DNA from 2 places in the Streptomyces sp. NPDC096152 genome. Region 2 is predicted to be linked to the other one. Evidence: riboswitches for the same ligand, from Rfam matches in the RefSeq annotation. Region 2 holds a riboswitch; the other holds the start of a gene.
What was found. Region 2 has a riboswitch for glycine ahead of gcvT (glycine cleavage system aminomethyltransferase GcvT). Riboswitches for the same ligand answer to the same signal wherever they lie in the genome.
Positions count from the first base shown of each region.

Region 1: it holds a riboswitch for glycine, as region 2 does, so the genes downstream of both, gcvP (aminomethyl-transferring glycine dehydrogenase) here and gcvT (glycine cleavage system aminomethyltransferase GcvT) in region 2, are expected to answer to the same signal.

Region 1 covers NZ_JBIWFW010000006.1:579,306-588,324, reverse strand. Annotated here, with positions in the region: gene ACIQ9G_RS23245 (small basic family protein) at 1-306, shown strand, start outside; gene ACIQ9G_RS23240 (DUF881 domain-containing protein) at 312-1,283, shown strand; gene ACIQ9G_RS23235 (FHA domain-containing protein) at 1,474-2,298, shown strand; gene ACIQ9G_RS23230 (MerR family transcriptional regulator) at 2,342-3,079, shown strand; gene ACIQ9G_RS23225 (bifunctional nuclease family protein) at 3,164-3,637, shown strand; gene ACIQ9G_RS23220 (MerR family transcriptional regulator) at 3,895-4,578, shown strand; gene ACIQ9G_RS23215 (DNA polymerase IV) at 4,648-6,249, shown strand; gene ACIQ9G_RS23210 (PRC-barrel domain-containing protein) at 6,171-6,542, opposite strand; glycine riboswitch at 6,656-6,750, shown strand; gene gcvP (aminomethyl-transferring glycine dehydrogenase) at 6,925-9,019, shown strand, end outside.
Region 2 covers NZ_JBIWFW010000010.1:31,507-40,525, reverse strand. Annotated here, with positions in the region: gene ACIQ9G_RS30610 (ABC transporter substrate-binding protein) at 1-776, opposite strand, end outside; gene ACIQ9G_RS30605 (ABC transporter permease) at 843-1,841, opposite strand; gene ACIQ9G_RS30600 (enhanced serine sensitivity protein SseB C-terminal domain-containing protein) at 2,239-3,036, opposite strand; gene ACIQ9G_RS30595 (enhanced serine sensitivity protein SseB) at 3,274-4,077, opposite strand; gene ACIQ9G_RS30590 (AAA family ATPase) at 4,216-4,905, opposite strand; glycine riboswitch at 5,079-5,174, shown strand; gene gcvT (glycine cleavage system aminomethyltransferase GcvT) at 5,364-6,491, shown strand; gene gcvH (glycine cleavage system protein GcvH) at 6,681-7,058, shown strand; gene glyA (serine hydroxymethyltransferase) at 7,073-8,335, shown strand; gene ACIQ9G_RS30570 (L-serine ammonia-lyase) at 8,497-9,019, shown strand, end outside.

The sequences.
Region 1 (9,019 bases), on a different contig from region 2:
GGAGTCGTGGCCGGCCTTTTGGTCCGGCCGGAGGTTCCGGCGGTCGTCGAGCCTTATCTGCCGATTGCCGTCGTGGCGGCCCTGGACGCCGTCTTCGGCGGTCTGCGGGCGATGCTCGACGGCATCTTCGACGACAAGGTCTTCGTGGTGTCGTTCCTGTCGAACGTGGTCGTCGCCGCGCTGATCGTGTTCCTCGGCGACAAGCTGGGCGTCGGGGCGCAGCTGTCCACGGGCGTCGTGGTCGTCCTCGGTATCCGCATCTTCTCCAACGCCGCGGCGATCCGGCGCCACGTGTTCCGGGCGTGAGACCGATGAGCAACCAGGACGAAAGGCCCCAGGTGTCCCGCGACGGCCTGTCCCGCGAGCAGGCCGGGAGCGAACCGCACCGCGATCATTCCGGCAACAGGCTGCGCAAGGAGCTCCCCCAGGAGGTTCCCGCGGCGGCTTCGGATACCGCCCCCGAGGCCAACGCCGAGGCCGAGGCCGCGACGGAGCCCGGAGCCGAACAGACCTCCGATCCCGGCCGCCCCTCCGGAGACGAGGAGCGGACCGAGCCGACGCTGACCGGCCGTCAGCGACTGGCCGAGGGACTGTGGCCGCCGCGCGTCAGCCGGGCCCAACTCATCGTGGCCGTGCTGTTGTTCGGCCTCGGCTTCGGGCTGGCCGTCCAGGTGGCGTCCAACAGCGACAGCGACAGCGCGCTGCGTGGCGCCCGCCAGGAGGATCTCGTGCGCATCCTCGACGAACTGGATGGCCGCACCCAGCGTCTTGAGGACGAGAAGCAAGGTCTCGAGAAGCAGCGCCAGGAGCTCCAGAACAGCTCGGACCAGGCCGCGGAGGCCCGCAAGCAGACGGCCGAGAAGGAGAAGCAACTCGGCATTCTGGCGGGGACCGTGGGTGCGCAGGGACCCGGCATCACGATCACGATCGAGGACGCGAAGGGGACGGTCCAGGCGGACATGCTGCTCGACGCGATACAGGAGCTGCGCGCCGCCGGTGCGGAGGCGATCCAGGTGAACGGTGTGCGGGTCGTGGCGGGCACCTACCTGACGGACTCCGGGAAGAGCGTGGACGTCGACGGGAACAAGATCAACGCCCCCTATCGTTTCAAGGTCATCGGCAAGCCGCAGGACCTCGAGCCGGCGCTCAACATCCCCGGAGGCGTGGTGCAGACCCTGGAGAAGGAGCAGGCCACCGTTACCGTGGAGCAGTCGGGCAAGATCGTCGTCGACGCCTTGCGGGCGGCGAAGCGGCCTGACTACGCTCGGTCGTCCTCCCAGTGAACCGGGGGTGCATGGCGGCCGTCCGGCAGGGGCAGGAGGTTGCGGGGGGTCGGCGCACCGATTGGGTGGTGCGTGATGGAAACTGTTTGGTGGATACGGACGTTGTGAGGATGTCCGGGTCGACCGGTGTACGCAATCAGGGTTCGTCCTGCCCCACGGGCGGGTCTGTTTCGGTCAAGGGGAATCGCCCGTGAAGTTGTTTGCGAAGTTGTTCGGCAAGAGCGCGCGAGAGGACAGCGACAACGCGACCGCTCGGCATCGCGCACAGCCCGACGCGGAAGGCCGGCGCCCGCTGTTCCGGGACCAGGTTCCCGGTCCGGGCGGCGACATTTCCGGTGGTCAGGGCGTGCCGTCTGTTGACCCTGCCCACGCGGGCGACATAGGTTTCGGGCAACCGTCAACCTCAGGTACGGGTGGAGGGTTTGCCTCCGACCCGTACGCGTCCCATGCCCCTGCGGGGCAGCCTCGGCAGGAGGATCCGTCCATGTCGGCCCTGGTGTGTACGAGGTGCGGTAACCGCAACGCGGAGAACAGCCGCTTCTGTTCCAACTGCGGTGCCCCGCTGCGTCCGGGCGTCGCTCCGGAGCGTCCCTCGGAGACGACGTCCACGATCTCCATCTCGGGCCTGGAGGCATATGACTCCGAGGCCACCGGCCAGACCCCGATGCTCTCTCCGGAGGCGCAGGCGGCCGTCGACGCGCTGCCGCTGGGCTCCGCCCTGCTGGTGGTGCGCCGTGGCCCGAACTCGGGCAGCCGCTTCCTCCTGGACGGCGAGCTGACCACGGCCGGGCGTCATCCGCAGAGCGACATCTTCCTGGACGACGTGACCGTCTCCCGTCGCCACGTGGAGTTCCGGCGCAGCCCGGACGGCTCGTTCACGGTGGCCGACGTGGGCAGCCTGAACGGCACGTACGTCAACCGGGAGCGGATCGACTCGGTGGCACTGTCCAATGGCGACGAGGTGCAGATCGGCAAGTACCGGCTGGTGTTCTACTCGAGCCGGCAGGCCATCTGACCCTCTCCCGGACCGGTTCCGGGGGGATGTCGAGGGAAGGTCCATGCGTCAAACACCGAGCGGCGGTGCCTGGCACGGCACCGCCGCCGCGGACAGTGGGCTGATGAGCATCGGCGCGGTGCTGAACGCGCTGCGCGACGAGTTCCCCGAAGTCACCATCTCCAAGATCCGGTTCCTGGAGTCGGAAGGGCTCATCGACCCGCAGCGCACCCCCTCGGGGTATCGCAAGTTCAGTGCCGAGGACGTCGAGCGCCTCGGGCACGTCCTGAGAATGCAGCGGGACCACTACCTGCCGCTGAAGGTGATCCGCGAACACCTGGACGCGATGGAGCGCGGGGAGGCCGCCCCGCTGCCGGCCGTGGGACGCCAGCGCGACGGTGAGCCCGTGCCGGCGTCCGCCGAGGCTCCCGCGGTGGCCCGGGTCGGGCGGGCCGAGCTGCTCGCCGCCGCCGGGATCGACGACACGGACCTGCGGGAATGGGAGTCGTACGGGCTCATCACCCCACTGGAGGGTGGGGCCTACGACGCCGAGGCGATCACCGTGGCCTCGCTCGTCACCGAGCTGGGGCGGTTCGGGATCGAGCCACGGCATCTGCGCGTGATGAAGGCGGCCGCCGACCGTGAGGCGGGCCTCGTCGACCAGGTGGTGGCCCCGCTCAGGCGCCACCGCAACCCGCAGACCCGCGCCCATGCCGAGGCCCGCGCGAGGGAACTCGCGGCGCTCACGGTGAAGCTGCACGCCGCGCTGGTGCAGACCGCGCTGGGGCTGCGCCTGCCCTGAGCGCCGGGCGTCGCGGCGGCCGGATCGGCCTCCCGTTTCCGGCCCGACTACCCAAACCTTGCGGGCACGGCCTAGGGTTGCTGTGTGAACGAGCTCGATGTCGTAGGTGTCCGGGTCGAAATGCCCTCCAACCAACCGATCGTGCTCCTGCGTGAAGTGGGAGGCGACCGCTACCTCCCCATTTGGATCGGGCCCGGGGAGGCCACGGCCATCGCCTTCGCCCAGCAGGGCATGGCGCCCGCGCGGCCGCTGACCCACGACCTGTTCAAGGACGTGCTGGAGGCCGTCGGCCAGGAGCTCACCGAGGTGCGCATCACGGATCTGCGCGAGGGTGTGTTCTACGCCGAGCTGGTCTTCGCCAGTGGGGTCGAGGTGAGCGCCCGGCCGTCCGACGCCATAGCGCTGGCCCTGCGCACCGGGACGCCGATCTATGGCAGCGACACGGTGCTCGACGACGCGGGGATCGCGATCCCGGACGAGCAGGAGGACGAGGTGGAGAAGTTCCGCGAGTTCCTCGACCAGATCTCGCCGGAGGACTTCGGCAGCAGCAGCCAGTGACCGCCGGGCTTGAGAGGGGCCGCGGCCTGCCGGAGCGGTCGTCCGGTCGGGGCCGAGCCGGCCGTCGGCACATGCCGTCGGCCATTGAGGGCGTCCTGCGGGTTTCCGCGAGGCCATTCGGCTAGCCTTTCCCCGCGGTGGGGCACGGGAAACCACTCTTAGGGTGATTATCACTCGGCGTGCCGAGTGTGGCGATCGTTGACGCACCCCAGGTGACTGCCTACCGTCGAGGAGGCAGGTCAAGGACGGAGGTCGGCGTGAGAAGCAGCGGCGACGGTACGGCTGGGGGTGCCCCCGAACGCGGTGTCGGGGGGAACGACCCGTACCCTCCCACGCACTCTCGGCTCCGCGCGAGCAGGGGATATCCCCCTCACGGCGGCGCGGCCGACCACGTTCCGCAGCGGCCGGCAGCCGTGCCGAACAGCGGAGGGGCGACGTCCGTGGCGTCCGAGCAGATCGGCTATCGCGGCCCGACGGCCTGCGCGGCCGCCGGCATCACCTACCGGCAACTGGACTACTGGGCGCGCACCGGCCTGGTCGAGCCGAGTGTGCGGCCCGCCCACGGGTCCGGCACGCAGCGGCTGTACAGCTTCCGCGACGTCGTCGTCCTCAAGATCGTCAAGCGGTTCCTGGACACCGGGGTCTCGCTGCAGAACATCCGCACCGCCGTCCAGCACCTGCGGGAGCGCGGCTTCAGCGACCTGGAGCGGATGACGCTGATGAGCGACGGCGCCACCGTCTACGAGTGCACCTCGCCGGACGAGGTCCACGCCCTGCTCCAGGGCGGCCAGGGCATCTTCGGGATCGCCGTCGGCGTGGTGTGGCGCGACGTGGAGAACGCGCTGTCGCAGCTGCACGGGGAGCGTGTCGACACCGGGGAGACCCTGGTGGGTCACAACCCCGGTGACGAGCTGGCCCGGCGGCGCAACCGGGCCGTCTGACAGCGCTCCGGCCGCCCCGCCGGGGGCACTTTCGCCGCATTGTCAGTGGTGTGGTGCAGCATCGGACATGTGAGAAGTGCGCCCACGATCCTGCATCTCGACATGGATGCCTTCTTCGCCTCGGCGGAGCAGGCGTCCAAGCCGAGCCTGCGCGGCAAGGCGGTCGTCGTGGGCGGCCTCGGGCCGCGCGGGGTGGTCGCCACCGCGTCGTACGAGGCACGGGTCTTCGGCGTCCACTCGGCGATGCCGACGGCCCAGGCGCGCCGTCTGGCGCCGAACGCGGCGTACCTGGTGCCGCGCTTCGCCTTCTACCGGTCGATCAGCGAGCAGGTCATGGGGCTGTTGCGGGCACTGTCGCCGCTGGTGGAGCCGCTCAGCCTGGACGAGGCGTTCGTGGACCTGGAGGCCGGGGGAGCGGCCCGGGACGAGGAGTCGGCCGGACGGGTGGGGAGGCGGCTGCGCGACGACATACGGGCCGTCACGGGCCTGACCGGGTCCGTGGGGCTGGCCGCGTCCAAGATGCTCGCCAAGATCGCCTCGGAGCAGGCGAAGCCGGACGGGCTGGTGCTCATCCGGCCCGGCACCGAGCGGGCCCTGCTCGGTCCCCTGTCGGTGCGCGCCCTTCCGGGTGTGGGCCCGGCCACGGGTGACCATCTGCGACGGGCCGGGATCCACACCGTCGAGGAGCTCGCCGAGGCGGGCGAGGACGAGCTCGTCCGGCTGGTGGGCAGGGCGCACGGGCACGCGCTGTACGCCATGGCGCTGGCCCGTGACGAGCGGCCCGTGGTCGCCGAGCGCGAGGCCAAGTCGGTGTCGGTGGAGGACACCTACGACGTGGACATCCACGACCGGGTGCGGGTGGGGTTCGAGGTGCAGCGGCTCGCCGACCGCTGCGTACGGCGGCTGCGCGGGGCCGGACTGTCGGGGCGGACCATCGTGCTGAAGGTCCGCCGGTACGACTTCTCCACCCTCACCCGGTCGGAGACGCTGCGCGGGCCCACGGACGATCCGGCGGTGGTGCGGGAGGCCGCGGCCCGGCTGCTGGACTCCGTCGACACCACGGGCGGGGTGCGGCTGCTCGGCGTGGGCGTCTCCGGGCTCGCCGACTACACCCAGGAGGACCTGTTCGCCCAGGCGGCGGGAGCCCGGCCGGACGGGCCCGAGGAGGAACCCGCGGTCGAGCCGGCCGTGGAGCGGCCGGCGCCCGCCGAGCGGCGCTGGCCGGCGGGTCACGACGTGCGGCACACGGTGTACGGCCACGGATGGGTCCAGGGCAGCGGGCTCGGCCGGGTCACGGTCCGCTTCGAGACTCCCGACTCGGAGCCCGGACGCGTGCGCACGTTCCGCGTGGAGGACCCGGAACTGGAGCCGGTGGATCCGCTGCCGCTGGTGGCGCGAAGACCGGGATCGCACGGGGCGGGGGAAACCTCGGCGGGTTCGGCCGATCGGGGTTCGGACGCGGCCGCGAGGACGTCGCCGGAGGCGGTCGACGTGATGTCGCCGGACGGTGAGGCGATGTCGTCGGACGGCGACGGGACGAGGGCGCCCGACGCGGCCGAAGGGGCTGCGGCGGAGGCGGCCGGCGCCGTGGCTCAGGCCTCCTCCGAGCCCGCCAGCTTGCCGAAGTCACGGTCCGGAACGGCCGGAGGAGCGGCCACGTCGAGGCCGTAGTGGTGATAGAGCTGCAGTTCCTGTTCGGGGGAGAGATGGCGGCCGACGCCGAAGTCGGGGGCGTCCCTGATCAGGGCCCGGTCGAAGGGGACGCGCAGGGCGCCTTCGACGAGCTCGCTCGGCTCCAGGGGCACGAAGGCGTCCCTGGAGAACAGGCCGGTGCGTATGGCCGCCCACTCCGGCACCCCGGTCGCGTCGTCGAGATAGACCTCGTCCACCGTGCCGATCTTGATGCCTCTACGGTCGAACGCCTTGCGGCCGATCAGGTTGCGCGGATCGATGTCGGTCTGCACGGGCCCTCCACATGGTCGCAATACATCCGTTAGCACTACAAAAGAGCACATCACGATGGGCGGCCACTCGAAAGCCCGTGTGGTGGGCCCGCTGGTACGCTGGCAGCGGCTGCTGACCCCGTGCGGGAGAGTCCTCCAGCATCATCGGAGGCGCCGAAGGAGCAAATCCTCCCCGGAATCTCTCAGGCCCACGTACCGCACGGACGAGGTCACTCTGGAAAGCAGGGCGGGTGTCGACGGCTTCCGCTCTCACCGACGGTGAAAGCCGGGAGCCCCAGTGCGACCCGGTGAAGCTCTCAGGTCGAGATGACAGAGGGGGAGGCCGTTCGGGCACCCGCGCCGTGGTGCCCTCGAAGGTCGCGTCAGACCAGGAGGCCTCCACATGACCGCCCATCGCATTCCGCTCTCCGAGCTCGAACAGGGAATCCCCTTCGAGCAGCGCCACATCGGCCCCGATCACGAGGCCCGGGCCAAGATGCTCGCGCAGGTCGGCTACGGCTCGCTCGACGACCTCACGGCCGCCGCGGTCCCCGATGTGATCAAGAACGCCGGCGCGCTGGACCTGCCGGACGCGCGGACCGAGGCCGAGGTGCTCGCCGAGCTGCGCTCGCTCGCCGACCGCAACGAGGTCCTCGGCTCCATGATCGGCCTGGGGTATTACGGGACCTTCACGCCCCCGGTGATCCTGCGGAATGTCATGGAGAACCCGGCCTGGTACACGGCGTACACCCCCTACCAGCCGGAGATCTCCCAGGGCCGCCTGGAGGCGCTGCTGAACTTCCAGACGATGGTCGCCGAGCTGACCGGCCTGCCGACCTCCGGCGCCTCCCTGCTCGACGAGGGCACCGCCGCGGCCGAGGCCATGGCCCTGTCCCGACGCATGGGCCGCAACAAGAAGGGCCTGTTCCTGATCGACGCGGACGCGCTGCCGCAGACCGTGGCCGTCATCCGGACCCGCGCCGAGCCGTCCGGCGTCGAGGTCGTCGTCGCGGACCTGAGCGAGGGCATCCCGGCCGAGGTCGCCGAGCGTGAGATCAACGGCGTGCTCCTGCAGTACCCGGGCGCCTCCGGTGCCGTACGCGACCTGAAGCCCGTCATCGACCAGGCGCACGAGCTGGGTGCGCTGGTCACCGTCGCCGCCGACCTGCTCGCCCTCACGCTGCTGAAGTCGCCCGGGGAGCTCGGCGCGGACATCGCGGTCGGCACCACGCAGCGCTTCGGTGTGCCGATGGGCTTCGGGGGGCCGCACGCCGGCTACATGGCGGTGCACGAGAAGTTCGCCCGCAGCCTTCCGGGCCGCCTGGTCGGCGTCTCCGTCGACGTGGACGGGAACAGGGCCTACCGCCTGGCCCTGCAGACCCGCGAGCAGCACATCCGCCGGGAGAAGGCCACCAGCAACATCTGCACCGCCCAGGTGCTGCTCGCCGTGATGGCGGGCATGTACGCCGTCTACCACGGCCCCGAGGGGCTGCGGACCATCGCGCGCCGCACCCACCGCTACGCCTCCGTGCTCGCCGAGGGGCTCACCGCGGGCGGTGCCGAGGTCGTCCACGGCGCCTACTTCGACACGCTGACCGTCCGGGCCGAGGGCCGTGCCGCCGACGTGGTCGCCGCCGCCCGCCGCAACGGCGTCAACCTGCGCCTCGTCGACGCCGACCACGTCTCGATCGCCTGCGACGAGACCACCACCCGTGCCCAGTTGGACGCCGTGTGGTCCGCGTTCGGGGTCGAGGGCGACGTCGAGGCACTGGACGAGACCGCCGCGGACGTCCTGCCGCAGTCGCTGCTGCGCACCGACGACTACCTCACCCACCCGGTCTTCCACCAGCACCGCTCCGAGACCGCGATGCTGCGCTACCTGCGCAGGCTGGCCGACCGCGACTACGCGCTCGACCGCGGCATGATCCCGCTGGGCTCCTGCACCATGAAGCTCAACGCGACCACCGAGATGGAGCCGGTGACCTGGCCGGAGTTCGGTCAGCTGCACCCCTTCGCGCCCGCCGAGCAGGCGCAGGGCTACCTCACGCTCATCCGCGAGCTGGAGGAGCGCCTCGCCGAGGTCACCGGATACGACAAGGTCTCCCTGCAGCCGAACGCCGGCAGCCAGGGCGAGCTCGCCGGTCTGCTCGCCGTCCGCGGCTACCACCGCGCCAACGGCGACGCCCAGCGCACCGTCTGCCTCATCCCCTCCTCCGCGCACGGCACCAACGCCGCCAGCGCCGTGATGGCCGGCATGAAGGTCGTCGTCGTGAAGACCGCCGAGGACGGCGAGATCGACGTGACGGACCTGCGGGCGAAGATCGAGCAGTACCGGGACGAGCTCGCGGTGCTGATGATCACCTACCCGTCCACGCACGGTGTCTTCGAGGAGCACGTCGCCGACATCTGCGCGGCGGTGCACGAGGCCGGCGGCCAGGTGTACGTCGACGGCGCCAACCTCAACGCCCTCGTCGGCCTCGCCGAGCCCGGCCACTTCG
Region 2 (9,019 bases):
TCCGGCAGAGCCTTGCGGATCGGGTCCGTCTTCGGGTCCCAGTTCGGGTTGCGGACGAGGCTGGCGCTGGCGCCCTCCTCGTACGAGGCGAACTTGTAGGGGCCGGAGGAGACCATGTGCTGGACGTACTTCGCGCCGTCGTCCTTCGCCTGCGGCACGGGGGCCGTCTGGGAGAAGGTCGCCAGGTAGTCGAAGTCCGCGAAGGGCTTCGCCAGGTGGAAGACGATCGTGGTGTCGTCCGGCGTCTCGATGGACTTCAGGCCCTCGGCCGACTTGTCCTTGTAGGGGCCCTTGTACTTGTCGCCGCCCTCGAGGTACGCCTTGAAGTACGTCGGGCCGTTGGACAGGGCCTCGGGCGCGAAGTTGGAGCGCTCGATCGCGTACTTGACGTCCTTGGACGTGATCGGGGTCCCGTCCTCGAACTTCAGGCCCGAACGCAGGTGGTAGGTCCAGGTCTTCGCGTCGGCACTGGCCTTGCCGAGGGAGGTCGCGAGGTCAGGGACGACCGTGAGGCCGTCCTTGCCCGCGGCCGGCTTGAACGTGACGAGCGTACGGGCGTACAGACGCGAGAAGTTCTGCACGAAGCCGTAGTACGTGTTGCCCGGGTCCAGGGAGTCCGGCACGTCCGAGTCCTCGAGGTTGACCGTCCCCCCCTTCTTGCTCGACGCGTTGACGATGGAGTCCAGCGCCGCATCCTTCTTACCGCTGCCACCGGAGCCCTTGTCGCTGCCGCCCCCGCCGGGGCCGCACGCGGCGGCACCCAGGGAGAGCACCATGACGGACGCCACGGCCGCGGTTACCCTTCTCGTCTTCACGTGAGGAAGACCCCCTCTATCGATGGATCACTTGCTGCGAGGGTCGAGGGCATCACGCAGCCCGTCACCCAGCAGGTTGAATGCCAGGACGGTGATGAAGATCGCCAGACCGGGCACGAACATGAACTGCGGATCAGCTGTGTAGAGATCCACGGCGTTGCTGAGCATTCCGCCCCAGGAGGCCTGCGGCGGAGCGATACCCACTCCGAGGAAGCTCAGCGCGGCCTCGAAGAGAATGTTCGTCGGGATGATCAGCGTCGAGTAGACGAGGATCGGCGCGACGAGGTTGGGGAGCAGCTCTCGGAACAGGATGTACGGGCCCCGGGCCCCGAGGCTCTGCGCGGCCTCGACGAACTCCCGCTTGCGCAGGCTCATCGTCTGGGCGCGCACGATGCGGCCGATGTAGGGCCAGCTGAAGAAGCCGATCACGAAGATCAGCACGCAGATGCGCAGCGAGAGTCCGTCGAGGCCGAAGAAGCCGTCCTGCACGGAAGCCGAGATGGCGATGGCGAACAGCAGCAGCGGGAAGGCCAGGAAGGTGTCCATCAGCTTGCTGATGAGGCTGTCCACCCAGCCGCCGTAGTACCCGGCGACGACACCGAGCACCACGCCGATCATCACCGAGAGGAGGGTGGCGCCGCCGGCGACCAGGAGGGAGACCCAGGAGCCGTCGATGATGCGGGCGAGCATGTCGCGGCCGTACTGGGGCTCGATGCCCAGCGGGTGGGCCATGCTCATGCCGCCCCAGGCACCCTTGGGGGCCAGCAGGGCGGGGTCGATGAGGTCCTGGTTGAACTTGTCGGGGTCGAGCCCGAAGACCCACTCGATCGGCTTGGCGAGCACCGCCATGAGGACGAGCAGGATGACCACGACGCCACCCGCCACGGCCACCTTGTCCCGCTTGAACCGCGTCCAGGCGATCTGGGTGAGTGAACGCCCTTCGATCTGGCTCTTCTTGGCCCCGGCGAGCACGGCCTCAGGCTGCGCTTCGGCCTCCGCCCCCGTGGTCTCGATCGGTGCGGTCACAGTGACCTGACCCCTCTCGCGCCGGTGGTGACCGGCCTTTGCCCGCCGCTGTGGACGGCTTGGTTCGCTTACCTGCTGCGCGGCGGCCGCCGATGGTTGCGGCCCAACTGTCCAGCGGATCTGTGGATTGGTTCGATCACAGGATCGATGGCCTCGCGTCTGAGAGGCGAGTCTTCAACGGGCTCACGATCACTCGCCAGAGCTGACCGGGAATGTATGCGCAACCGTGATGCTGTCCTGGGGATTCCGTTATCCGAACGGCGATGAACGGCCCTCGGACGCGGGACAGTTGGGACAGAACGGCAAAACTGCGCCTTTTGGCATCATTCGTCCGCGGTCTACGCGGGGAGATGTGCACGGACGGTGATGACGATGCGGTGCGAGTGTGCGCGGCCGGTCAGTAGCCGCCGTGAACCGGCGGGTAGCCGTACCCGGCCGCCGGGGCCTGGGCGGGGGCCGCGTGGGCCTCACGGTCGTAGAACGGGCGCGCCTGGGCGCGCAGCCACATCGCGACCGGGTCGTACTCGTCGGACATCGCGACGGTCGACACCGGCAGGCCGTCGGGGACCGCGCCGATGGACTGCTGCATCATCGCGCGCACCGAGTCCACGGCCTGCGGCGAGGTGTCGTACACGTCCAGGCCGATGGCGAGGTAGGGGGCGCCGAGCGCCGGCTGCACCCAGGCGCGGCGCAGCGAGCGGACCGCGGGCGTGCGGTGCGCGTTCTGCGCGAGCAGGGCGTAGAACTGCGGGATCTCGATGGCCGGTTCCGCCAGCCGCAGCGGGCCGGCCGGCTGGCGGTCCAGGCCGGCGGCGATGCGCCGCAGGTCGAGCCAGGGGATGCCGACGCCGCCGCCGGGCGCGTGCGGGTTGAGCCAGAGGCCGTAGTGGTCGGGGTAGAGGGTGCGGGCGACGTCCAGGCCGTCCACCACCTCGTACGACCGGTTCCAGCCGCTGGCCGACAGCTCCTGGGCGGAGGTCACGCAGGGGGCGTAGCCGTGGCCGTCGGCCTCCATGTGGCCGTACTGGGCGTCGGGCGAGCCGGCCTGACCGTGCCAGAGCAGCATCCAGACCTGGCCGGAGGAGGGGGTGGCGAGGGCACGCAGGAGTGCCTCGTAGGCGTCGTAACGCCCGGGCGTGACCTGGCGCAGCATCTGCTCGACCTGCCCGGCCGCGGCCGTGCCGCTTGCGCTCACCTTGAACCGACCGCCCCTCTGTGCAACCCCTCGACCCGGCCGTGCCCCTCGGGCCTGTGGTGAAAGTCCCGCCTGCCTCGCGACGGGCCCCAGGTCCTGGCGTCGCACGGCAGACGGGAGTTTGACGACAGGGCCTAGCTTAAGCCCGCCCGGGGGCCCGGGACGCCTGCCGTCCTCGCCCGGCCGCGGGCCGCCCGCGGGCCACCACGCGATCCCCCAGGCCCGTCCGGGAGGCCCTCAGTTGCCGTGCTGGTAGAACGGCCGCACCTTCTCGCGCATCCACTCGCCCACCGGGTCCTGGGCCGCGTCCAGGAGGATCAGGTTGACCGGCCACGGGGCGGGGGCCCGGCCGAGCGCGCGGCCGAGGGCGTCCATGGGGCGGATGCGCAGGTCGCCCTCCCACTGGGAGAGCTCGACGCCGACGAACAGGACCGGGTCGGCGGTCTCGATGACGGCGAGGCAGCGGCGGGCGGTGAGCACCACGCCGGTCTCGGCGAACTCGGCGGAGGCGGCGGAGAGGAAGTCGACCGGGTCGTCCTGCCAGTCGGGTTCGTAGAGGCGGACCCGGCCGCCGCTCGCGGGGCCGTCGAGCGGGGTCAGTCCCGTCCGGCACAGTTCGGCCACGACCGGCGGGGGCAGCGGGATGCCGACCACGCCGTCCGGGTTGAGGGCCAGCCCGACCTGCGGGGGCAGGCCGCGCGCGAACTCCACGGCGGGCGCGACGGTGTAGGGCATCTGGGAGCCGGCGGCCTGGCGGAGCTGCTCCTCGGAGCTGAACACCGGGACATAGGCCTGGCCCTCGACCTCCAGCGTCGGCAGGTCGAGCGGGCCGCTGTTCGGGCCGCCGCCGTTGGGCAGCGGGACCCACACGAAGCTGCGCCCCAGGACCTCGACGATCCGGGCGCCGGCCGAGGGGACGCCGAGGGAGGCCGACAGCACCTCCTCCAGCTCGTTGCCGGGCCATCCGCCGTGCGGGTGGGGGTGCGCCTGTGCCGGATAGTCCGCGGGAAGATCCGCGGGGAAGTCCGCCGGGAAGTCCATCTGCCTACCGCCTGCTGGGAACCACTGCTCTGACCGGCAAGGCTAGCGGGTACCGGGGCACGGGCGTCTCGCCGGGCCCGCACCGGCCGGAGCCGGTCAGCCCGCGAAGCCGATCCGGCGCAGCGCGTCCGGAGCCGGTCAGCCCGCGAAGCCGATCCGGCGCAGCGCGTCCGCCGCGTCCCGGTCGAGCAGGGTCGCCGAGCCGCAGCCCTCCGGCAGCTCCCCCCGCTCCACCGCGCGCAGCAGCCGGGCGGCGGCCGTGCGGTGGCGCAGGAAGGCGTACCGCGAGACGCCGCGGCCGCGCTCGCGCTGGCCGGCCAGCGCGGTGTCCGGGGTCACGTCGAGCAGGACCAGGTGCATCGTGCCGCCGCCGCGCCGGGCGGCGCGGGCCAGCCAGCCGCGCACCCAGGCCTGGGCCCCGCAGTCGTGCACCACCACTCCGCCGCCGGCCCGCAGGGCGCGGCGCAGCCCGGCGTAGTGGGCGAGGCGGACCAGCGGGCGGTAGAGCGCGTACGGCAGGAGGCGGGGCGCCCGGGCGTCCCAGCGGTCGCGGGTGTCCTGCGAGTCCACGCGCGCCCCGCGCACCGCGCGGCGCATCAGGGTGGACTTGCCGCTGCCGGGCAGACCGGTGATCACGACCACGTCGCCGGGGCCGAAGAGAAGGGCGCGGGGGCCCCGGCCGGCCCGGTCGCGCAGATCGCGGACCACGGGCGCGGGGCGCCCGCCGCACCGCTCGCCGGGCGCGGGCCGCCGGGACAGGGCCAGGCCCCGCTCGGGCAGCGCGAGGGCCGGGGTGGTCGCCTGCGCCGTCGTCCTCTTCACCGTGATCGTCCTCCCCTGGGGTCAGTCACAGTTCTCCCTCCCCGCCGAGTGTAAAGAGACGGTAATACGGGGTGTCTCGCGTTTTCGTACGCGTACCGCCACAGACCGGTTACAGACGTGGCCTGCCACGATCGGGCCGGGCGTGCAATGATGTGCGCGCCAACTGCATACCGGCCGCTTGAATCCGCGCGGGAGAGTTCCCAGCAGGTCGCTGGGGCGCCGAAGGAGCAAGTCCCTCCCTTGAATCTCTCAGGCACCATTACCGCGTGGGCGAGGCACATCTGAAAAGCGGGCCGCTGCCGCAGTGGCTCCACCCAAGGTGCAAGCCGTGACCGTCCGTCCACCGGCGGGTCACTGCGAACCTCTCAGGTTCCGATGACAGATGGGGAGGAACGTTCCTCGCCCTCCCCCATGCCCGGCTCTGCTCGCGCGGGGGGACCCCCATCTCCCTGGGAGACCGACCGATGAGCAGTACCGAACCTTCCGAGAAGCGCCGTACCGCGCTCGATGCGCTGCATCGCTCGCTCGGCGCGACGATGACCGACTTCGCCGGCTGGGACATGCCGCTGCGCTACGGCTCCGAGCGGGACGAGCACCTCGCCGTGCGCACCAGGGCGGGCCTGTTCGACCTGTCCCACATGGGTGAGATCACGGTCACCGGCCCGCAGGCCGCCGAGCTGCTGAACTTCGCCCTGGTCGGCAACATCGCCTCCGTCGGCGTGGGCCGCGCCCGCTACACCATGATCTGCCGGGCCGACGGCGGCATCCTGGACGATCTGATCGTCTACCGCCTGGCCGAGACCGAGTACATGGTCGTCGCCAACGCCTCCAACGCCCAGGTCGTGCTCGACGCGCTGACCGAGCGGGCGGCCGGCTTCGACGCCGAGGTCCGCGACGACCGGGACGCCTACGCGCTGATCGCCGTCCAGGGCCCCGAGTCCCCCGGCATCCTCAAGACGCTGACCGACGCCGACCTGGACGGCCTGAAGTACTACGCGGGCCTGCCCGGCACGGTCGCGGGCGTCCCGGCGCTGATCGCGCGCACCGGCTACACCGGCGAGGACGGCTTCGAGCTGTTCGCCGCCCCGGCCGACGCCGAGAAGCTGTGGCAGGCGCTGACCGACGCGGGCGCGCCAGCCGGGCTGGTCCCGTGCGGGCTGTCCTGCCGGGACACGTTGCGCCTGGAGGCGGGAATGCCGCTGTACGGGCACGAGCTGTCCACCTCGCTCACCCCCTTCGACGCCGGGCTCGGCCGGGTGGTGAAGTTCGACAAGGAGGGCGACTTCGTCGGGCGCGAGGCGCTGGCGGCCGCCGCCGAGCGTGCCGCCGCCGAGCCGCCCCGGGTCCTCGTCGGCCTGGTCGCCGAGGGCCGCCGGGTCCCGCGCGCGGGCTACCCCGTGGTCGCCGGCGGCGAGGTGATCGGCGAGGTCACCTCAGGCGCCCCCTCCCCCACGCTGGGCAAGCCCATCGCCATGGCGTACGTCGACGCCGCGCACGCCGCGCCGGGCACGGCGGGCGTCGGCGTGGACATCCGGGGCAGCCACGAGCCGTACGAGGTCGTGGCGCTGCCCTTCTACAAGCGCCGGAAGTAGAGACTGGGAGCGGTCCGGGCGGGCACACGGCCCGGCCGGCGCCCTCCGGCGCCCGTCCGCGCGCACCGGCCCGCCCGCGGGTTCCCGTCCGCGCGTCCGTGGCGCCGGGCACACCCTCTCCCGCTCACCGGCGCTTCCAGCAGCCTCCCTCTTCACCAGCACTCCCCCGCGTACAGGAGAATTCAGCTCATGAGCAACCCCCAGCAGCTGCGTTACAGCAAGGAGCACGAGTGGCTGTCGCCCGCCGAGGACGGCGTGTCGGCGGTCGGCATCACGGAGCACGCGGCCAACGCGCTCGGCGATGTCGTCTTCGTCCAGCTCCCCGAGGTCGGTGACTCGGTGTCGGCGGGCGAGACCTGCGGCGAGCTCGAGTCGACCAAGTCGGTCTCCGACCTGTACTCGCCCGTCACCGGCGAGATCACCGAGGTCAACCAGGACGTCGTCGACGACCCCTCGCTCGTGAACTCGGCCCCCTTCGAGGGCGGCTGGCTGTTCAAGGTGCGCGTCGCCGGCGAGCCGGAGGAGCTGCTCTCCGCCGACGAGTACACCGCGTTCACCGCCGGCTGAGGAGTCGTAGCCGTATGACTGTCCTGAACACGCCCCTGCACGAGCTCGACCCCGACGTCGCCGCCGCGGTCGACGCCGAGCTGCTCCGCCAGCAGTCCACGCTGGAGATGATCGCCTCGGAGAACTTCGCTCCGGTCGCGGTCATGGAGGCCCAGGGCTCGGTCCTCACCAACAAGTACGCCGAGGGCTACCCGGGCCGCCGCTACTACGGCGGCTGCGAGCACGTCGACGTGGTCGAGCAGATCGCCATCGACCGCATCAAGGAGCTCTTCGGCGCCGAGCACGCCAACGTGCAGCCGCACTCCGGCGCCCAGGCGAACGCGGCCGCGATGTTCGCGCTGCTCAAGCCGGGCGACACGATCATGGGTCTGAACCTCGCGCACGGCGGGCACCTGACCCACGGCATGAAGATCAACTTCTCCGGCAAGCTCTACGACGTCGTCGCCTACCACGTGGGCGAGGACGGCCGGGTCGACATGGCCGAGGTGGAGCGGCTGGCGAAGGAGGCCCGGCCGAAGCTGATCGTGGCCGGCTGGTCGGCCTACCCGCGGCAGCTCGACTTCGCCGCCTTCCGCAGGATCGCGGACGAGGTCGGCGCGTACCTCATGGTCGACATGGCGCACTTCGCCGGCCTGGTGGCCGCGGGCCTGCACCCCAACCCGGTCCCGCACGCCCATGTCGTCACCACCACCACCCACAAGACGCTCGGCGGCCCGCGCGGCGGTGTGATCCTGTCCACGGCCGAGCTGGCCAAGAAGATCAACTCCGCGGTCTTCCCCGGTCAGCAGGGCGGACCGCTGGAGCACGTGATCGCCGCCAAGGCGGTGGCCTTCAAGGTCGCGGCTAGCGAGGACTTCAAGGAGCGGCAGCGCCGTACCCTGGACGGCGCCCGCATCCTGGCCGAGCGCCTGGTGCGGGACGACGTCCGCGCGGTCGGCGTCGACGTGCTGTCCGGCGGCACGGACGTCCACCTGGTCCTGGTCGACCTGCGGAACTCGGAGCTGGACGGACAGCAGGCCGAGGACCGGTTGCACGAGGTCGGCATCACGGTCAACCGCAACGCGATCCCGAACGACCCGCGTCCGCCGATGGTCACCTCGGGGCTGCGGATCGGCACGCCCGCCCTGGCGACCCGCGGCTTCACGGCCGAGGACTTCGCCGAGGTCGCGGACGTGATCGCCGAGGCGCTGAAGCCGTCCTACGACGCCGAGGCGCTCAGGGCCCGGGTCAAGGCCCTGGCCGACAGGCACCCGCTGTACCCGGGGCTCGGGAAGTAGCCGGTCCCGCGGTTCGGGCGGGCACCGCGCACACTGAGAGGTGAGCACGGCGCCCGCCCACCCACGGCCCCACCCCTACGCCCCGAACACGAACCCGCACTCGCACTCGCACCCAGCGCCCGCCCCGCACCACCGCACCACCCCCGTATTGAGGAGTCCCCGTGGCCATCTCGGTCTTCGACCTGTTCTCGATCGGCATCGGCCCGTCCAGCTCCCACACGGTCGGCCCGCTGCGCGCGGCGCGCATGTTCGCGCGCCGGCTGCGCAACGAGGGCCTGCTGGAGAGGGCCGCGTCGGTCCGGGCGGAGCTGTACGGCTCCCTCGGCGCCACCGGCCACGGTCACGGCACGCCGAAGGCGGTGCTGCTCGGCCTGGAGGGCGACTCCCCGCGCACGGTGGACGTGGAGACGGCCGACGAGCGCGTGGAGGCGATCAGGACCTCGGGCCGCATCCGGCTGCTCGGCGAGCACGAGATCGCGTTCGACTTCGACGCGGACATGGTGCTGCACCGGCGCAAGGCCCTCCCGTACCACGCCAACGGCATGACCCTGTGGGCCCACGACGCCTCGGGGGACGAGCTGCTCGCCAAGACGTACTACTCGGTCGGCGGCGGCTTCGTCGTGGACGAGGACGCGGTGGGCGCCGACCGCATCAAGCTCGACGACACGGTCCTGAAGTACCCCT